Regions from separate parts of the Aceticella sp. 75b-Ac genome, predicted to be linked through region 1. Evidence: predicted binding sites of a transcription regulator. Region 1 holds the regulator's gene; the other holds the start of a gene.
What was found. The regulator ArgR, encoded in region 1, controls arginine synthesis, uptake and breakdown. The targets are predictions, from matches to a motif close to ANTGNATAAANATACA.

Region 1 (3,443 bases):
GTCTAAGTTTAAAATAACCTTATAAATGACTTTATATACTGTCAATATATCGGCTTAATAGAAAAAAGCAAAATCATTTATAAATATAAACAAGTTAATCAAATTTTAAATAAAAAAAGCACTTAAGTGCCTTTTTTATTTATTTCTATCTTCTTTTTGAATCTTTGTGCCATATCAATAAGCTCTTTAGAATGATTCAATGTTAATTCTGTTACCTTTGTACCGCTGATTATCCTTGAAAGCTCTTTTATTTTACCATCATAGTCAAGTTTTTGTATATTAATGTATGTTTTACTATCTTTTGTTATTTTTAAAATTTTATAATGTACATCAGCCATTGATGTAATCTGTGGTAAATGTGACACACATATTATTTGACGGTTCCTTGAAATATATGCTATTTTTTCTGCAACAGCCTGTGCAGCCCTCCCACTTATACCTGTATCAACTTCATCAAAAATTAATGTTGAAATACCATCAAAATCTGCTAAAATTGTTTTAAGTGCCAACATTATTCTGGACAGTTCACCACCCGAGGCAATTTTAGATAAAGGCTTTAAAGGTTCTCCAACATTTGTTGAAATCATAAACTCCACTTCATCCATACCGTTTTCATTAGGTTCCTGTAAATTTTTTATATCAACTTTAAAAATTGCATTATTCATATTTAATTCATTTAAAATAATTTTTATATTTTTTTCAAGATAGTCCGCTATTTGAGTTCTTTTATCGTGTATAATTCCAGATAACTTAATAATTTCATTTTTCAATCTGTTTTTTTCATCATTAATTTTTTTTATTTCTTCTTCTGAGTTTAATAATTTTTCAAGCTCTATTTCCTTTTCTTTTTGAAATTCCAATATAGCTTCAATTGTTATACCATATTTTCTTTTTAAATTGCTAATAAGGTCAAGCCTATTTTCAATCTCATCGAGACTTTCAGGACTAAAATCAATATTTTCTATATAATTCCTTATCTGAAATGCGCAGTCTTCAAGTGTAAATAAAGCATTTTCAATATATTCCTTTAAATCCGATAATTTTTTATCAATAGCCATTGATAAATCAATATTTTTTATTATGACATTTATGCTATCAATAACTGCATTGTTATTTTCCCTACCTTCATATAAGATATTATATGTTTCATTCATAAATGTAAACAATTTTTCTGAATTTATTAATATATTTCTTTTTTCCGTTAATTCCTTATCTTCATTTATCCTTAAATTTGCATTTTTTATCTCATTGATTTGATATTTTAATAAATCGATTTTTGATAATTTTTCATTGTCATCAAGATAATAATCTTTAAGTTTTCTTTCTATAGAATAATATTTATCAAGAAGCTTTCTTAGCTGTTCTCTAATTGTATAAAATTCATTATCCTGAAAGCTATCAAGAAGCATTATGTGTTTAGTATTGTCAAGCAAAAATTGATGTTCATGTTGACCAAGTATATCAACAAGAAGTGAACCAAGTTTATTTAAAAACGATAATGACACAATGCGGTTGTTTACTCTGCAATAATTTCTTCCACTTGATGTGATTTCTCGACTTATTATTAAAGTATCATCATTTTCATAATCTATTCCTGCTTCATTTATAATATTGATAATATCTTTTTTGTTTGAATCTATATAAAATATTCCCTCTACAAATCCTTTATCAGTACCATTTCTTATTATATCCTTATTTGCTCTTCCACCTAATAATAACACCATTGAATCAATTACAATCGACTTTCCAGCACCTGTTTCACCTGTTAATATATTTAAACCTTCGCCAAAATTAATCTGCAAATTATCTATAAGCGCAATATTTCTTATGTTTAATGCAAGTATCATTTGAAACCCTCCAAAATCACTTCATTAATTTATTCAATCTATCAAGGATCTCTTTCATGGATTTCTCTGTTCTTACAAGCATGAAAATCGTATTATCTCCTGCAAGAGTTCCAACTACATCATTCCAATTCAGTGTATCAATTGCCTCTGCTGCTGCTGGTGCAGTTCCAGACAATGTTTTAATAACTATTGTATTTCCAGCATAATCAATATTTACAATGGAACCAGCCAGTAATGTTATTAATTTATCAGTAACATTACTGTTTACTTTTTTCATTGTTGCATATTTGTATTTAGTCCCATCATCACTTAGAACTTTTATAAGTCTAAGTTCTTTAATATCACGTGATACAGTTGCCTGTGTCACATTAATCCCTTCTTTTTGCAATGCTTCTGCTAATTCTTCCTGTGTTTCAATTTCATTTTTATCAATTATCTCCAGTATTTTTGCGTGTCGTATAATTTTCATTATTTATAACACCTCATCTTATGTTTGTATTTCTTTCAGATAATTTGTCTCTTAACAAATCAAAAAAATTTGTATTTTCAATTTTTATTAAGTTTGTATACTTGCTGCTCTTTTTGATATAAACTAAATTTCGGCTGTTTAATTTATAACCCTGCTGTCCATCAGTTGTAACCATGATATCCTGATTTTCATCGGCTATTTTCAGTTTCACCTTATCATTTGATGAAACTATTATGGAACGAGAATGTAAAGCATGAGGACAAATAGGGGTAATTATAAGCAATTCAAGATTTGGATATACTATAGGTCCTCCAGCAGAAAGTGAATACGCAGTAGAACCTGTAGGGCTTGATATTATTACTCCATCTGATAAATATGTATCAAGATATTGGTCATTCACATATGCTTCAAGCCTTACCATATGCGGAAAAACACCTCTCGTTACAACAATATCATTTAAAGCCATGAATTTTACTATTTCCATATCATTATTTATAATACTAGCCTCAAGCATCATTCTCTTATCAATTGTATACTCACCATTATATAATTTTTCCATAGCAGCAAAAATATTGTTACTATCTACCTCTGCTAAAAACCCTAAATGCCCCAAATTTACTCCAAGTATAGGAGTAGAGTAAGGTGCACACTGTCTGGCAATGTTTAATATCGTTCCATCTCCACCTAAAACTATTAAACAATCACATTCTTTATATATCTCTATGGAATCTTTGCCATATTCAGGATATTCTATTTTTGATGCTATTATTTCATTTAAAAAAGGTAACCCATTGTGCTCCAAAATCCATTTAACAAGTATTTTTGTCGTTTCTAAATCCTTATCCTTATGTATATTCGGTACAATTCCAATTTTTTTCATAAAATCACCACATAGTTATACATATTCATACCCCTTATTCTATATAAATTTTAAATATCCTTCTTTTTAATTTAAATTTTTATGTGCTGTTTCTACAACATTGGGAATATTTATATTTATATTACCAGATGGACGCTTTACCGCATAAATAAGATATTCTATATTGCCTTCTGGTCCTTTTATAGGCGAGTAAGTAATACCTATTATATCATACGACAAACTTTTACATATTTTATTTACTTTCTCT
Region 2 (3,443 bases), 1.0 Mb from region 1:
TACGGTTTTGCCATCTATATTGAACTTAACTGCAATTACCTTTTTAAAGGTATCTGTCGTCATTATTGCCTCTGCTGCATCATCACCGCCTTTTTCCGACAAACTTTCTGCTGCCGATTCTATCCCTTTTAAACAAAAGTCTATAGGAAGCGGGACTCCTATAACACCGGTTGAACATACTAAAACATCATTTTTATCAATTTTAAGCATCTCTGCCGTCTTTTCAGCCATTTTCAAAGCATCTTCGTAGCCTTTTTCACCCGTACAAGCATTTGCATTGCCACTGTTTACAACAATTGCCTGTGCTTCACTCTTTTTAATATTTTCCATATCAAGAAGCACCGGGGCTGCTTTAACCTTATTTGTAGTAAATACCGCCGCTGCATTCGCTTTTTTTTCTGTGTATATAAGTGCAAGGTCTTTTTTACACTTCTTTATACCTGAATGTACTCCTGCCGCTTTAAACCCTTTTGGTGATGTAATACCACCTTCTATAACCTCAATTTCTTCCACTATCAAATCCTCCTATCTGTTCATTAACCCTAATTTCTTACAACCTTTTATTTTATCTACGGGATAGTTGGTACCATATCCAAGCCTGTATTTTCAGGAAACCCAAACATGATATTCATATTCTGTACAGCTTGCCCTGATGCACCTTTTATAAGATTGTCTATAACCGACATTATTATTAATGTATTTGCATGTTTATCAATCTCAAAGCCTATCTGGCAGAAATTTGAATCATAAACATTTTTAGTCGCCGGATAATTGCCGGGTTTTAATACTTTTACAAAATATTCGTCTTTATAAAAATCTTTGTATATATCATAAACATCCTCAATTCTTGTTTCCTTTTTCAGATTACAGTACATTGTACTTAATATACCCCTTGTCATAGGTGTAAGATGAGGTGTAAATATAACCCTTGTATTTTGACCTGCGATTTTTGTAAGTTCCTGCTCTATCTCAGGACGATGCCGGTGTTTTGCAACATTATATGCCCTTATATTGTTATTGCATTCCACATACATATTAATTTGATTTGGACTGTGACCTGCACCTGATACACCTGACTTTGAATCTATTATTACATTATGTTCCACAATACCGCTTTTCAATACCGGAGCAAGACCTAAAATAGCGCTTGTGGGATAACATCCGGGATTACCTATAATCGGTGCTTTTTTTATCGTCTCCCTATATATCTCGGGAAGTCCATATACCCTTTCAATCTTATCATATTCATCACAATTCCCCGTATACCATTCCTTATATGTTGAATAATCGTCAAATCTGAAATCTGCCCCCAAATCTATAACCTTGACTTTTCCTAATGTCTTACTTGCAATCTCATAAGCATATCCGGAAGGTAATGCTATAAATAATACATCACATACTGATGCGGCTTTTTCCAAATCCATATCCTCAAGCTTATTTTCACAAAAACCTTCAAGAGATGGATAAACATCTGAAATCGCTCTTGAGTTATAACGCTGTGAAGACAAATATACAATCTTTGCATCCTTATGTTTTGAAAGTATTCTTATAAGTTCAATACCTGTAAAGCCCGTTGCTCCAAATATTCCTACTCTAACCATTGAGACTACGCCTCCAATTCTTTGTTGATAAAATATTAATTAAAATTTATAATTATGCATTAAAATGTAAAAAAATACTTTTGAATATTTAACAACTATTATATCACCATAAAATAATTTTTCAAGAGGTTTTAAAAATTTATTTTGACTAAAAAAGAAAACATTAAGCAGACAAGAGGACCGTCCCCTTTGTCTGGTCCCCTTTGTCTGCTTTGTCTGATATTTTTAAGATTAAAGTATTGCCAGCAAGGTATTATAAGCTGTTTCTACCATCTCTTCACATGAGATTTTTTTTGCTTTTAACTCTCTGCATTCTAATGTTCCGAACTTATCCTTTATATTCTTAATAAATTCCTTTGTTTTCACTGTCACCATACGTGGATCATTCTCATAATATGAGCTTATTGCCATGATACCTCCGGTTATTGCACCGCAAACGCTTCCTACCTTCATTCCCGTTCCGAAACCCAGTGCTAAATTCATAGCTTTTTCATCTAAGCCAAGGTTAAGCTTTTCGTTTGCTGCTAATAATACCGACTTACAGCAATTATGGTTTGTAAAATATACTAATGGATTTGCCATTTTTTTCTCCTCTTTGTTATAAAATTAATATTTGCTTAATGCATCAAGTGCAGCCATTACTATCGGATAAGCTGTTGGAGCCGATGTTACAAGCGGATGTGTAGCAATTTGCAAGTGTACCATTTCACTTATAGTCATTCGTTGCTGAATTGCCAGCGCAATAATATTTATCATTTCTCCTACGGAAACTCCTCCGCTTATCTGTCCTCCAATAATGTAACCGCTTCTTCTTTCAAAAATCAACTTGACATCCTGCATTGACACATCATCAAATTTACCTGGATGCCTGTCCGTAGCCGAAGCTTCTCCTACTACTACATCATAACCTTCTTCAACAGAGTGCATCTCTGTAAGTCCTGCTGAAGCCACCACAAGATTTCCAACCTTTGTAGAAAAAGCACTTACCGTTCCGAGGGATTTTCTACTTGAAACAATACCATACATATTAAGAGATGCAATCCTTGCCTCAGCAGCAGCAATTGATGCCAACATGACACCTGATGTCTTTCCTGTAAAAAAGTCCGTCTTATGTGCACAATCTCCCACCGCATAAACATCCTTTACTGATGTTCTCATATATCCGTCAACCATTATGGCTCCTGTTTCATCAAGAGATAGACTGGCATCTTTCGCAAGTTCAGATTTGGCTCTTGTCCCCAATGATAATATAACCGCATCTGCTTCCATTTTATCTCCATCATTGAAAACTACATGTGATACCTTCCCATCACCTGCTATTTCTGTAACCCTTTTGCCTTTTATTAGATTTATTCCTCTTTTTATGAGGATTTCCTCTACTTTTGAAGAGAATTTTTCATCAAAGGATTTCCATAAAATATTTTTGCTTGAGCTTATCAGGGTTACATTCTTTTTTAATTTGTTTATCTCATCCGAAACCTCTATCCCAATGAATCCTCCTCCAATGACAACAACCTTATTTAATCCCTTCAAGGCATCTTTTAATGCATCTATTTCATAAATATATTTAGTTATGGTGTAAACATTTTTCAGTTCAGTGCCTTTTATAAATGATGGTATTGTTGGATTAGACCCTGTTGCAAAAACCAGCTTTTCATATCCGAACTTTTCACCTGTTTTTGTTTCGACAATTTTTTCTTTTAAATCCACCTTTATAACCCTGTCAATAAGTATATCAATGTTTTTGTCTGTCATATTTTTGTCAGGAACAATATCTTCTGATGAACTCTTCAAAGTTCCAAAAATATAAGGTATACCGCATGGAACAGGAACCTCCGGCTG

Region 2: the regulator ArgR is predicted to act here: its motif matches at 1,647-1,662, upstream of argC (N-acetyl-gamma-glutamyl-phosphate reductase).

What each region holds. Positions count from the first base shown of each region.
Region 1 is NZ_CM190971.1:507,512-510,954, reverse strand. Features, by position in the region: gene recN (DNA repair protein RecN) at 123-1,847, opposite strand; gene AC0LWJ_RS02745 (arginine repressor) at 1,864-2,319, opposite strand; gene AC0LWJ_RS02740 (NAD(+)/NADH kinase) at 2,330-3,196, opposite strand; gene AC0LWJ_RS02735 (TlyA family RNA methyltransferase) at 3,263-3,443, opposite strand, start outside.
Region 2 is NZ_CM190971.1:1,536,538-1,539,980, forward strand. Features, by position in the region: gene argJ (bifunctional ornithine acetyltransferase/N-acetylglutamate synthase) at 1-513, opposite strand, end outside; gene argC (N-acetyl-gamma-glutamyl-phosphate reductase) at 570-1,601, opposite strand; gene AC0LWJ_RS07935 (C-GCAxxG-C-C family (seleno)protein) at 1,833-2,183, opposite strand; gene AC0LWJ_RS07940 (FAD-dependent oxidoreductase) at 2,208-3,443, opposite strand, start outside.